4 regions of the Acerihabitans sp. genome follow, and region 4 is predicted to be linked to each of the others. Evidence: predicted binding sites of a transcription regulator. Region 4 holds the regulator's gene; each other region holds the start of a gene.
The links. The regulator Fur, encoded in region 4, represses iron uptake genes when iron is present. The targets are predictions, from matches to a motif close to ATAATAATGAGAACNACTATCAA.

Region 1: ygiD (4,5-DOPA-extradiol-dioxygenase) is a predicted target of Fur. The motif match lies at 2,257-2,279, and genes of this name have one in related genera.
Region 2: fhuE (ferric-rhodotorulic acid/ferric-coprogen receptor FhuE) is a predicted target of Fur. The motif match lies at 1,783-1,805, and genes of this name have one in related genera.
Region 3: fhuF (siderophore-iron reductase FhuF) is a predicted target of Fur. The motif match lies at 1,974-1,996, and genes of this name have one in related genera.

The regions. Positions count from the first base shown of each region.
Region 1 is NZ_DASWOM010000059.1:18,288-21,812, forward strand. Features, by position in the region: gene ubiK (ubiquinone biosynthesis accessory factor UbiK) at 1-93, opposite strand, end outside; FMN riboswitch at 223-398, shown strand; gene ribB (3,4-dihydroxy-2-butanone-4-phosphate synthase) at 507-1,160, shown strand; gene tehB (SAM-dependent methyltransferase TehB) at 1,225-2,088, opposite strand; gene ygiD (4,5-DOPA-extradiol-dioxygenase) at 2,363-3,148, shown strand; gene VGC33_RS09745 (glutathionylspermidine synthase family protein) at 3,194-3,525, opposite strand, start outside.
Region 2 is NZ_DASWOM010000048.1:16,427-19,951, reverse strand. Features, by position in the region: gene fhuE (ferric-rhodotorulic acid/ferric-coprogen receptor FhuE) at 1-1,670, opposite strand, end outside; gene VGC33_RS08515 (sigma-54 interaction domain-containing protein) at 2,064-3,525, shown strand, end outside.
Region 3 is NZ_DASWOM010000084.1:51,936-55,460, reverse strand. Features, by position in the region: gene VGC33_RS13995 (GntR family transcriptional regulator) at 1-340, shown strand, start outside; gene VGC33_RS13990 (creatininase family protein) at 337-1,032, shown strand; gene fhuF (siderophore-iron reductase FhuF) at 1,125-1,868, opposite strand; gene fhuD (Fe(3+)-hydroxamate ABC transporter substrate-binding protein FhuD) at 2,006-2,902, shown strand; gene fhuB (Fe(3+)-hydroxamate ABC transporter permease FhuB) at 2,899-3,525, shown strand, end outside.
Region 4 is NZ_DASWOM010000030.1:15,331-18,855, forward strand. Features, by position in the region: gene alsR (transcriptional repressor AlsR) at 1-586, opposite strand, end outside; gene fur (ferric iron uptake transcriptional regulator) at 1,150-1,620, opposite strand; gene fldA (flavodoxin FldA) at 1,972-2,487, opposite strand; gene ybfE (LexA regulated protein) at 2,664-2,963, opposite strand; gene VGC33_RS05630 (alpha/beta fold hydrolase) at 3,165-3,525, opposite strand, start outside.

The DNA.
Region 1 (3,525 bases), on a different contig from region 4:
TTTATCCACATCATCGCCCAGATCGCGGATACCTTTTGGCAGGGACTCATGGATTTGACGGGCAAGCTGTTCGATTTTTTTGGTGTCTATCATCTGTGATTCCCTAACGCGTTAGTTTGGGTTAAGTGTAATGCCAGATCGGTCGGGAAGAAACTAAAAGAGCAACTAGAAATTATACGTTTGCTAATTGCTCCGATAATCCAATGGCGTTATAGTAATTCCGCTTATTCTCAGGGCGGGGCGAAACTCCCCACCGGCGGTAAACCCGTGTGATAATCGCTGTTAATGATTATTGCACAGGAAGCCCGCGAGCGCTCAGATTGCCGTAAGATTTGAGGTCAGCAGACCCGGTGTAATTCCGGGGCCGACGGTTAAAGTCCGGATGGGAGAGAGTAACGGCCAACAATGAGCTATCCGCTCATTCTCGTTATTTTTTAGCCTGTTAAGGCTGCTCCTAAGTCTGCCCTGGTTCTGGTAATCCATATACTTTATGAGGTTTTTTTACCATGAATCAGACGCTTCTTTCCGAATTCGGTACGCCGACAGAACGCGTGGAAAACGCACTTAACGCATTGCGCCATAGTCGCGGTGTGCTGGTGCTGGACAATGAAGATCGTGAAAACGAAGGCGACATGATTTTTGCCGCCGAAAACATGACGGTTGAGCAGATGGCCCTGGCCATTCGCCACGGCAGCGGCATCGTCTGCCTGTGCCTGACCGAGGAACGCCGCCAGCAGCTGGATCTGCCGATGATGGTGGAACGCAACTCCAGCCACTACCAGACCGCGTTTACCGTGACCATCGAAGCCGCCGAAGGCGTCACCACCGGGGTTTCGGCCGCCGACCGGCTGACCACCATCCGCGCCGCCATTAAAGATAACGCCAAACCAAGCGATCTCAATCGTCCCGGCCACGTGTTCCCGCTGCGCGCCCAGCCGGGCGGGGTGCTGACCCGCGGTGGCCATACCGAGGCCAGCATTGACCTGACTACCCTGGCCGGGCTCAAGCCGATGGGCGTGCTTTGCGAAGTGACCAACGAGGACGGCAGCATGGCCCATGCCCCGGAAATCATCGCGTTCGGCCGGAAATATGACATGCCGGTGGTCACCATTGACGATCTGGTAAACTACCGCCGCGCGTTGACCCGCCAGGCCAGCTGACCCGCGGGCCGACACCGCCCCCGGCACTCACCGGCCGGGGATTAACGCGGGCATGCCGGTTCTTTCAGGGCCGTTTGCGTGCCAGCAGCGTGGCAAATCGCAGCTTGATGCGGTTGCCTTCGGCGTCGGTTTTATGCAGCTCGCCCGGATCCTCGTTATATTTTATGATTTCCCACTCTTGATAATACCCGGCCAGCTCGCCGGCGCTGAAGGTAAACGGAAACGGCAGCGGGCAGGGGTAGTCCTCGGTGGACATGGCGGCGACAATAAGATTCAGCCCGCCGTCATTGGTGCTTTGCTGCATATTGCGGATAACGCGCTCTATCCTGTCGGCCTGTAAAAACATCAGCACCACGGTCGAGAGAATAAAGTCGTACCGGCCGTTTATCAGCTGTTCATTGATATCATAAACGCCGGCCGAGATATGATCGCGTTGTTCAATATCGATGATGGTCTTCAGGGCGTCAATGCTTTGCCGGCTTTTATCACAGGCCGTGACATCAAACCCCAGCAGGTTCAGGTACAAGGCATTGCGGCCCGCGCCGCAGCCCAGGTCCAGCGCTTTGCCCGGCGCCACGTATAGCGCGGCGTTGATGACCTCCGAATGGGTGCGCGTCATGCCATGTTTTAGATGATAATACTCCTCCGGCCGGCAATAGAACGCCAGCTGGCAGCGCATATCCGCCGAACCGGAGACGATACGATGCCAGCGCTGTGGCGCTACCAGCGGTGGCGGGGCGTCGCGCGTAAACTCGTGGGATTCCACAACCTCATTGTTTTCACTTAAAAACGCGAAGCACAGCGTTCCCTGCAACACCGTAAGTTTCGCCCATACGCCCTCATGGGTATTGTGCCGCTGCCGGAAGGCTTCGGGCAGCGTGCGGCTATCCCATTCGGGCAAGGTTTTATAACAGATTAAATCCTGCATGTTGTTCTCCGCCGCGGGGGACGCGGTTATAGGTTTTGCTCAACTTAGCGCTGATCCGGCGGCGGGTAAACCCCTCTTCCACCATGGCGGCAAACGCCGCTGCAAAAACGCCGCCAGCGCTATGGGGCGTCGTTGCCTGGTCGCGTAAATAGATATAGTTCAAATAATTTGAATATCATTATCATGCTTATCCGAGTTTATTCGCCGGCGACAAGGCGTAAGTTAATATGCATAAGGCGCCAGGCGCGACAAGATGCTAAATAAGGAATCACCCATGAGCGAACCCCGCATGCCCGCGCTGTTTCTCGGCCACGGCAGTCCGATGAACGTGCTGGAAGATAATAAGTATACCCAAACCTGGCAGCGCCTGGGGCAGACCTTGCCGCGCCCCCGCGCCATACTGGCTATTTCCGCCCATTGGTACACCCGCGGCACCGCGGTGACCGCTATGGAAAACCCGCGCACTATCCACGATTTCGGCGGTTTTCCGCAGGCGTTGTTTGATATCCGCTATCCGGCGCCGGGCTCGCCCGATCTTGCCAAAACCATTCAGGAACTGCTGTCGCCGGTCGCCGTCACCGCCGATCTGACTGAATGGGGGTTCGATCACGGTTCCTGGGGCGTGGTGAAAAAAATGTACCCGGAGGCGGATATTCCCATGGTTCAGCTCAGTATCGATGGTAGCCAACCGCCGGAATATCACTACCAGCTGGGGAAAAAACTGGCGGCGCTGCGCGATCAGGGCGTGATGATTGTCGCCAGCGGCAATGTGGTGCATAACCTGCGCATGATCCGCTGGCAGGGCGAGGCGGAGCCTTATCCCTGGGCGGCGTCCTTTAACCGGTTTGTGCGCGACAATATCGGCTGGCGCGGCGAGGGGGTTCACCCGCTGGTGGAATTTATGGATCATGACGGCGCGGCGCTGTCGAATCCCACTCCGGATCATTACCTGCCGCTGCTGTATATTCTGGGGACCTGGGATGGCGAAGAGCCTCTCTCCATACCGGTGGACGGCATCGAGATGGCGTCATTGAGCATGCTGTCGGTGCAGGTGGGATAAATTTCCGACACGCGGCGCCGCCGGCGCGGCGTGTCGATGAGGGCGTCAGTCGAGGATGATATGCGGATAGAACCGCGATAAATCCTGGGTGATCATCTCTTTATCTTCCCGAATGCTGATGCCGCAGGGCATATCGTTCACCAGCCAGCTGCCGATAACGGTATAGCTGTCGCCAAAGCGCGGCAGCGGGCAAAACTGCTGCACTATGCTTCCCTCTTCGCCGTAGGGGCCGTCCACGTGGGCGGTTTCCTTACCGTGCTCGACAATGCGGATATTGGCGCCTTCACGGGAAAACAGCGGCTTCACCACATAGTGGTCCATCGGCGGCGGATTGTCTTCGGCAAAATAGGCAGGCAGCAGGTTGGGATGACCGGGGA
Region 2 (3,525 bases), on a different contig from region 4:
ACCGTCGCCGTCAGGCGGCTGTCAAACCAGTCGGCCTTGAGGCCGGTTTCATAGTTTTTACCGGTGACGGGAGACAGGAAACCGCCGTTGCGATCGCGGTAACTTTGCGGCTGGAAGATCGAGGTATAGCTGGCATAGGCCGACAAAGCATCGTTGATGTCATATACCAGGCCGCCATAAGGCGTGATATTGCTTTTTTTCATATTGGCGCTGCTGCCGTCGGTGCTCCACTGGGTGTAACGCGCGCCGAGGATGAGACGGAGGGGGTCGGCCAACGAGAAACGCGCCACGCCGTAGGCCGCCTTCTGCCGCACGGTGTCATCGGATGTCAGCGATAACGCCGCCCATTCCGGTTCGTCGACATTGCCGCTCCAGTGATAAATGTTGCCGATATCGGCGCTGCCGATATTGGCGCCCGCGCCATAATAACTGTTGTCCTGGCGACTGTAGCTGACGCCGGTTACCAGTTCATGCCGGCGGCCAAAAAGTGTAAACGGCCCGCTGGCGTAGCTGTCCAGCGCGATTTGCTTACGCTCACCCGTGTAATAAGAGCCGTAGCCGGAAAGGCCCTCGCCCGTCTCCTGGTCGGGAAAACCGGAAACATACAGCAGCTTGCCATTCATGGTCGATTCCGCATGGGTGCCGTTAACGCGGAAAGTCCATCCGTTGGAAAAATCGTGTTTGAGGTTGGCAAACACCTTGCGCGAATCGGTATCAAAGGACGTCCAGTTTGCCGCGGAATTCATGCTGCGATCGAAGTGTGTTCGCGAGCCGTTGCTAAACCAAGGAGTTAACCCTCCCCAGGTCGCCCCATCAGTATCGATCTCCTGATAGCTGTAGCCCAGCGACAGGGTGGTGCTGTCGGTCACATCCGTATCCAATACGCCGTAAAGGAATTTCTTGTTCTTATGGTAGCGATCCAGCCAGCCGTCCTGATCCTGATAGCCGGCAACGACCCGGCCGCGCACGGTGCCGCTGTCATTCAGGGGAGCCGAAATATCCGCCACATAGCGCTGTTTATTCCAACTGCCGTAGCTGGCGCTGAAGTTGCCGGTAAATTCGTGGCTGTCGGCGTGCTTACGCACCATATTCACCGATGCCGCCGGGTTCCCGGCACCGGTCATTAAACCGGTTGCGCCGCGCACGATTTCAATACGGTCATAAATGGCGGTATCGTCATCCGCGTCACCAAAGTTCCAGGCTTCGCTTACGGAGGTGGGAATCTCATCAAAGCTGTAGTTGTTGATATAAAAACCACGGGCGTAATAGCTGGAACGTTCACTGTCGAAAATACTGGCCGACACGCCGGTCGTGTTGCGCAGAACGTCGCCTACCGACTGCAGGCTTTGATCCTGCATGCGCTGTTCCGTCATGATACTGACCGATTGCGGGATATCCCGCGCGGCCATCAGCATTTTCGTGCCGGCGCGGGTGGTTTTTGCGCTGTAATCCCGCGGTTCCCCGGTTGAATCCTCACCGCTGGCCGTTACGGTGATGGTCTGCGATGGGGTCGGTGTGGATGACGTCTCGGCTGCGGCTTGCGCCGCGTAGACTGGCGAAAAATTGAACATTGGTGGTATTGCCAATACCAACAACGAAACGGAAAATCTGTTTCTGATGCCTGACAATGCGAGCAGATCGGCATTGCTTCCCCTGCCGTGGAAAGACATAAATTTCTCCTTTTTGGATAAACATTGTTAGCGCAATGTGACTTGTCTGTGTTTTCGTCGGCCAAGACAGCTACCTGCAAAGTTGACCTATCAAGACCATAACGAAACACGAACAATAATGATATGTATTATCATTAAGATGCAAGGGAATTATCACAAAAAGGGGGTCATGAGATGGTTTGCGTCTTCGCCAACGCGACCGGATTGATATGTGATTTATTTCACATATCCGGCTATCAATTCTATTTATAAGTATATCTAACATTAACTATCGTATTTTTTTAATACAATCATTTATCGGCATCAGGGACATCCCCGGTAAAGCCCAGCGGCACCGGGCCCTTTGCGCCAGGACAGGATGTTTTTCAATCACCGGTTTTCAAGAGGGCCACCATGTCCAGCGGAAATTTTTGTCATACGGCTAACGAGACCGGGATTGATTTTAAAAAAATCGTCGATACCCTGGAATGCCCGATTTACATCACCAACTCCAGCGGCGTTACGGAATATATCAACCAGGCATACCTGCGGGAAAATCCCATTATAGACGCTGATGCGATCCTGGGCCGGACCATTGACGATATCATTAAAGAAGGGAAATATTTCAAAAACGCGATTACCACGGAGGTCCTTAAACAAAAGAAAGAGGCAATGGCGTTTTTTGTTCATCATCTGTTACCGGAAAAAATGGCTTTTGTATCAGGCATGCCGGTGCTCGATGAGGAAAACGAGATTGAACACGTGGTTTCAATACTGTATGCACAATCGTTTTTTCAGAAATTACATGCCAAATTTAACTATCCTATTTATTCATTCGAATCCTACCATGAGCCGTTGGAAACAAAAAGGTTGTCTACTCCCCTACCCTTTGCCAATTTGATCGGTATCAGCAAACCCATGGAAGAACTGAAGCGGATTATGCTGAGGGTTGCAAAAACGGACGCTTCTGTTTTAATTCGCGGCGAATCCGGCACGGGTAAAGAAGTCGTGGCCGAGAATATCCAAAAATTAAGCGCGCGAGCAGATAGACCCTTTATCAAACTCAACTGTGCGGCGATCCCGACCAGCCTTATTGAAAGCGAATTGTTCGGCTATGAAAAAGGGGCATTCACCGGCGCCACGTCAGGAAGAGCCGGCTTTTTTGAGCAGGCAAACGGCGGTACGATATTCCTGGACGAAATCGGCGATTTACCCTTCGAGGCCCAGGCTAAATTATTACGCGTATTGCAGCAAAAAGAAATCGTCCGTTTGGGTGGCACCAAGCCAGTCAAACTGAATGTACGGGTCATTGCCGCCACCAATTCCGACCTGGATAAAAAAATGGCTGACAAGCAATTCCGTGAAGATCTTTTTTACCGGCTCAGCCTGATTCCCATCCATTTAACCCCCTTAAGGGACAGGAAAAACGACATCCCGTTACTGACCGAGTATTTCCTACATAAATTTGATGCTATCTATAACAGAATTATCAGATTTCCCACGCAAACATTGAAGATATTAGTCGACTACTCTTGGCCGGGCAACATCCGGCAACTGGAAAATATCATTGAATATTTGTATATTTGTTGCGATGAAAACTTCATCACCGAGGAAATCATCTCCCCACTCTTAAACAAGAACCAACAACGTTCCCAGCCCGGCGATATTGACGACGAATTGCTGAATTTTTGCTGCAGGCAAATACGCAATAACCATTCCTTGCCGGATATCCTGTCGCACATAGAAAGGACAGTATTGACGCTGGCGTCGGAAAAATACAAAACCACCTACCATATTGCCACCGCCCTGGGCGTGTCCCAATCCACCATCGTCAGGAAAATGCAAACACTGGGCCTGGGACGCAGAAGGTCCAGTC
Region 3 (3,525 bases), on a different contig from region 4:
GCGGGCGCTGGCCTCCCTTGATCCCCTCGCCGGGGTGCTGGTGGTGTCGATTTTTCCGGAATTTACCGCGCTGATGAAAACCGGCGTGCAGCGCTTCGCGCCTCATGTGCAGTCTATTACCGTGGTGCACCGGGACGACGCCGAACTGACCCGCCATCTGGCCCTGGCCGATGTGCTGGTCTACGCCACCGGCGCCGAGGCGCTAAAGGATCTGTTGACTCCCGGCCAGCAGGCGTTTGAATACCGGCATATTCCCGACAGCGGCGATATCAGGCGCGTGGTGATGCCGCTGCTGTCGCCGGCTGTGCCCCCCGCGTCAGGATTGAAGGAAATATCATGAAAATCAGCGAAATGAATTGGCGGCAGCTTGAAGATTACCTGGGCCGGGACGACCGGGTGGTGGTGCCGCTGGGCAGCACGGAGCAGCATGCGTTTCTCAGCCTGTCGGTGGATTCCATCCTGGCGGAAAAAGTCGCCGTCGAGGCGGCCGAGCCGCTGGGCATACCGGTATTCCCGGTCATGCCGTTCGGCATGACGCCGGCGTTCAGTGATTTTCCCGGCACCATCAGCCTGCGGGTCGGCACCTATGTCCAATTGCTATACGATATTCTCGACAACCTGAAGCGCCAGGGTTTTAAGCGCATCCTGCTGGTGAACGGCCACGGCGGCAATATGCCGGCGCAGCATATCATCAGCGAATGGATGGTGGCCAATCCCGAGGTGATGGCGCAGTTGCATAACTGGTGGTGCGCGCCGTTAACCTGGGAAAAAGTTCAGCAAACCGACCCGGTGGCCTCGCATGCCTCCTGGATGGAGAATTTTCCCTGGACCCGGCTGCCGGGCGTTACCCAGCCGGACCGGCAAAAACCGATGCTCGATCTGGTCGGCTTTCGCAAGCTCAACCCGGCCAAGGCCCGCGCTATGCTGGGCGACGGCAACTACGGCGGCTATTACCAGCGCGCCGACCAGGAGATGCTGGCCATCTGGCGGGTGGGCGTTGAGGAAACCCGGCGCGTGATGGAACTGCTCTGATCGCCGCCCGGGCAATATAGCGTCCGGGGAGCCGTTCAGGCGGCGGGGCCAGGCACGCTGCCGGCGGCGTTCATTCACCCGGTGGCGAACGCTTAGCCCTGCTGTTCCCGATGCCGGCATTTACGCTCTTGCGCGACCAACAAAGGGCAGCTCGGGCAATATTCCAGTCCGCTGAGCTTATAGCGCAGGCAGCACAGACGACGGATGATTTTCGGGCCGGCGTCGTGCTCCACCAGGTGTACCGGCTTATACAGCCGGTTGGGCGCGCCGTCCGCCAGGGTTTTGGTGTCGAGAAACGCCCTGGCTGCCACGGTGTTGGCGCCTTGTTCCGCCGCCATATCGATGCCATGGGCGACCCTGATGGCGGCGTTATTCCAGAACAGGCCGGGTCTGATGCCGGCCATTAGGCTAAAGGTCCGGCATACCGGCAGCACATGCGTTTCCATCAATTGCCCCAATAAAGTAGGCATAGCGATGCCGTCGGCGATTTTCCCGCCGCGATCGGCCAGGATAAATTTTTCCGGCACGGCCGATTCCACGCCCTGGCTAAACCGGATATCGCGTGGGTCCATCGGCAGTCGCCAGCCATGCAACAGCGCGATCCGCGTCCAGGGCGCCAGCAGCAGGGCAAAATACCATTGCGACCACATGGAAATCACCGCCGCCCGGTCGCCGCCCTCGTGCAGTCGCAGGAAGGGTTCCAATAGCGCGGCCGCCGTGTCCGGCGCGCATAAATCCGCCGCGGAAAACCCGCCGTCGCCTGGGCCGGCGAATAAAAAACTGTCGTTGATATCGTTGGCGCATCCGGCAGTGGGTAATGCTGCGTCAGGCTTCATACGCTTCCTGTTTCGATCGGAACTCTTGATTAAGGACAAGGAAAGAGGCTCCGGCAGGCGGGCGGCTTGCGGTCTCTCTCCGAATGCGCATAATAGGCGATCAAAATCAGAATGATAACTATTAATATTTAAAATTTATGCAGACTCATGATGCTTATCGCCGACGTCTTTTGCAGGCGATGGCCGTGTTGCCCTGGTGGTTTTCCCGCCGCGCCGCCGCCGCGCCCATCGCCGACGCGGCGCGTGTCATCGCGCTGGAGTGGCGCCCGGCGGAACTGTTGCTGGCCCTTGGCGTAACGCCTCTCGCCATTGCCGACGCGCCGAATTACCGCAGCTGGGTGGCGCAACCGGCGCTGCCGCCGTCGGTGCTGGACGTGGGGCTGCGCAACGAACCGAATATGGAAGCGATGCAGCGCCTTAAACCGTCGCTTATCCTGCTGGCGGAGGGTTTCGGTCCGGCGCCGGCAAGCGTCGCGTCCATCGCCCCCACCATGACCTTTCGTTTCAGCCGGCAGGGCGATCGGCCTTTGGCCGTGGCGCGCCAGGATATCGCCGTCCTGGCCGCGCGCCTGGGAATGCCGGGACGGGCGCAACGGCATCTGGCCGCGCTCGATCGGCAACTGGATCACACCCGTCTGCGGCTGGCGTCCTTGCCGGGTCCGCTGCCCGCGGTATTGCTGTTTTCGTTTATCGACAGCCGGCGCATTATGGTTATCGGCAAGAACAGCCTGTTCCAGGATGTGCTGGATCGGGTGGGGGTGGCCAACGCCTGGGACGGTGAGGAAAATATCTGGGGCAGCGCGACGGTAGGCCTCGAGCGGCTGGCGCGGTTCCGCGGCGTCAGGGCGCTGTGTTTTCATCGCGGCGACCAGGATCCCCTGGCGGAAGTGGCCGGTTCCACGCTGTGGCAAACGCTGCCCTTTGTCCGGGAGGAACAGCTGCGCGTGATGCCCGCGGTGTGGTTTTTCGGCGCCACCCTTGCCGCCATGCGCTTTAGCCTGATGCTTGAACAGGCGATGGGGCTACCGGCATGAGCCAACGCGTTCCGCGCCTGTCCTTTGCGCTGGTCCTGGCGTTGGCGCTGTCCGGGCTGTCGCTTACCGTCTTTAATTTAATCCATCAGCTTGCGCCGGGGTTATGGTGGCTGGCGGCGAGCCATCCCGATACCGGCAGTATTGATCAAATGCTGTTTCACTACAGCCTGCTGCCGCGCACCGCGCTCTCGCTGCTGGTGGGCGCCGGCCTGGGCCTGGTGGGGGTGGTGTTCCAGCAGATCCTGCGCAATCCGCTGGCCGAACCCACCACGCTCGGCGTGTCGGCGGGCGCGCAGCTGGGGCTGACGCTTGCGACCCTCTGGGCGCTGCCGGGGGGCGAGGCGACCCGCCAACTGGCGACGATTACCGGCGCGCTGGCCGTGGGAGGGCTGGTGTTCGGCATATCCTGGGGCCGCAGATTATCGCCGGTCACCCTGATACTGGCGGGATTGGTGCTGGGGCTTTACTGCGGGGCGGCCAAAAGCCTGCTGGCGTTGCTTAACTACGAGCGGCTGCAAACCCTGTTTCTCTGGAGTAGCGGCATGCTCAACCAGCAGGATTGGGGTATGGTGCGGTTCCTGCTGCCCCGGCTGGCCGTTGGCCTGCTGCTGATATTGCTGATG
Region 4 (3,525 bases):
ACACCACCAGCGCCACGTCGCCCGGTTGCAACAGCGAGGCCGACATCATCATCAAGTGGGCGTCCAGGTAGGCATTGCAACGCAGGCCGATTTTCAGGAATTTATGCTGCACGTCCGCACAGATGGAGTTGGAACCGCCGACGCCGTACAGCTCGCGCTGGTTGGCGGCAAAAAAACATTGGGCCGCCTGCTGGATCACGTTGGCGTCGACAATCGCCTGGCCTTCGACAATGGTGCGCACGGTCAGGTTAAACACTTTATTGACCACATCTTCCGGACTGTCGGTAGGAGAAAGCTCGGCGGTGATATCATGATCGGCATGATCGAAATATTCGACGATGGCGCTGCGCAGCTGCCGAAAACCGCTGAAGCCCAAAATTTTCGATACCTTGACAATCATGGCCTCCGACAGGCCAAGGCTCAGGGCCACATCCTTGATACCCGATACGTCGGTCAGGTTGCCGGGGGATAAAAACCATTCCACGATGCGGCTTTCGTTTTCGGTCATGCCTTCCTGTTTGATACGAATATAAGGGGCAATGCCGATACCGTGCGGCATATCGTTTTGCAGGTCTGAATCATTCATCGGGTCTTTCTCGGGTGATTAACATTGCCTGTCACTATATCACCATGGCGAAAGTTTAAAATCTGCAGCGAACTTCACGTTTTATATAAATTTATAAATTAATGTTTTCTGTAAAATATCGGCGCGCCAAGGAACCAGACCAGTATTGCGACGGTGGCGCTGCATAATACTTATGTTAAACAATAAGATAGGTAGACTGATCTTTTTTGTTCAGCTTTATGGATGTTAGATAGGGGGGAGGGTCTGATTTGCCACTCAATTTTTTTGCTAAAAATAACAGTGAATAAAAGGACTGTATTTCAATCAATTACCTCGTATGGTGGTCCGCGGCGGCAAAAGGTGTGAACATTGGCTTTATTAATTTTTATATTCTGTGAAGTAAGGATGCGAAAAGGGCGGCCGGGCGATGGGCGGATTGGTGACGCTGGGCAAAGCCATGCCCGGTGAACCGAGGAAACCGGTGATGGATGGGGCGGGGGTTTATCGGATGGTATTGAAAGCTTGGGCATGATGAGAAAGCGGCGTGGACAGCAGCCGCTTTAAGAGAACCTGTAACGCCGCGGTTATTCCTTTACGCCGTTGAGCATATCGGCGTGGTCGTGCAGCGTTTCGTCTTCACGGCAATTGCCGGTTTCACAATGTCCGTAAAGATATAAACTATGATTGGTCAGCTTGATATTGTGTCTTTTGGCGATGTCACGCTGGCGCGCTTCAATGAACTCATCGCGGAATTCGATGACCTTGCCGCAATCCAGGCAAATCAGGTGGTCATGATGATACTGTTGCGTCAGTTCAAAAACCGATTTGCCGCCCTCAAAGTTATGGCGGGTGACGATACCGGCATCGTCAAACTGGTTTAGCACACGGTATACCGTGGCCAGGCCAATTTCCTCACCCATATCTATCAGCTTTTTGTACAAATCTTCCGCACTGACGTGATGGCATTCCGGATCTTGCAACACTTCCAGAATCTTCAGTCTGGGAAGGGTGACTTTCAGGCCGGCCTTCTTCAATGCAATATTATTGTCAGTCATGCGGGTTTAGTCCTGTTACTTTGATAATCTGATTGTAGGCTAGCTTAGCCTATAACATCGGTCGGCCCGAAAAATGTGACGCCGTCTCATTATAGGACTGCCTGTCCAAAATGAAAGCGGCGCGTTGTTAACAACTATAGCCCGTTTTGCGAAGCGAATTCTGCAACATTTGCTAAAAAGGGTGGAACCGCTGCGCTATTGTACCGCGTTGTGGATAAAAGTTAAAAACTTGTATCTATTAATTCGAAAGGATTTAGTTATCAGCAAGGTCGGGAATGCCGCCCCGGGGACGCGACGGCTTCCGACTCCCTTGCCGGGCATTGCCCATAACGGCAAAAATGCCGCGTGGCTTCAGCCGAGCTGCAGTTCCGCGCTGATTTGCCGTACCCAGCCGTCCACGCGTTCATTGGTCAGCTCGGGCTGGCGGTCTTCGTCAATGGCCAGGCCGATGAAGTGCTGGTCGTCCGCCAGCCCTTTGGAGGCTTCGAAATGATAGCCGGCGGTAGGCCAGTGACCGACCAGGGTGGCGCCGTTGGGTTCGATGATATCGCGGATGGTGCCCATGGCGTCGCAAAAATACTCGGCATAATCCTCCTGATCGCCACAACCAAACAACGCGACTTTTTTCCCTGAGAAATCAATTTCTTCCAGGGTCGGGAAAAAATCATCCCAATCACATTGCGCCTCGCCGTAATACCAGGTCGGGATGCCGAGCAGCAGGGTGTCGAACCGCGCCAGGTCTTCTTTACTGCTTTTGGCAATGTCATGAACTTCGGCAACATCCGCACCCAGTTGCTTCTGAATCATTTTGGCAATATTTTCGGTATTGCCGGTGTCACTGCCAAAAAAAATGCCTACAGTCGCCATGAGTTTGAAAACCTCTTAAATATTATGGATGTGTTCTATAACAATCAGTCATCTTCTGCGGCAATCATAGCAGACCCTCAACCGGGGAGAAACTCGCCAGCCGGGTTTTGTCGCAAATTTGCCCGGTACGCGGCCTGTGGCGGCCCACGCCATCGCGTCTTTCCGCGCCGGCGGCGCTATCCCCGCTGACCGTCCGCTCCTTGCTGCCGCTCCAGCTCGGCCAATAAAATAAGTTCAATCAGCTCGCTGCGCGACAGGTTTTGCCGGTAGGCCAGCTCATTGAGCGCGTCCACCGCGTCGGCATTAATTTTCAGCTCCACCCGGCGCAGGCCGCGCTTTTTATCCCGGCGCAACTGGTTGCGCTTGTTGATGCGCAACTGCTCATCGCGGGACAAGGGGTTGGTCTTTGGTCTTCCCGGACGTCGCTCATCAATAAATAAATCCAGGGTGGTGCGGTCCGTTTGTTCTTTTGCCATAGGTCATGAAGGGATTGTGCATCAAAAAGCAGGCGGGCTGACGCCGGCCGGCGACGCGATAACCCGCGCCGCCGGGCGCGCATCGCCCGTAACCTTATGTTTTACGTACGCCATGGCCCGCATAAAACACAGCGGGCCATGTTACCCCAGGCCGGTATCAAACGACAATATTAAACTCAGGGCAAATCCCCCCGACCCGGCCTATTCCGCCAGGAAACGGTCCAGGGCGCGCATTACCGCCGCGGGTTTTTCCGCATGGACCCAATGACCGGCGCCGGCGACCACGTGGGCGCGCGCCTGGGGGAACTGGCGCAGGATCGCGTCGCGGTAACGGTCGTCAAGGTAGGGCGACTTTTCGCCCCGGATAAACAGCGCCGGCCCGGCCCAGGGCGCCGATTCCCGCCAGCCGATAAGCGACGGATAATTCTCCCACAGCGCCTCAAGGTTAAAACGCCACCCGCCCTGGTGAAACGATTTGAGCAAAAACTGGATGGTTCCCTCATCAAGCGCATCCTGTCGCATCAGCGCCGCCGCCTCCGCGCGCTGTGTGACGCCCGCGGCC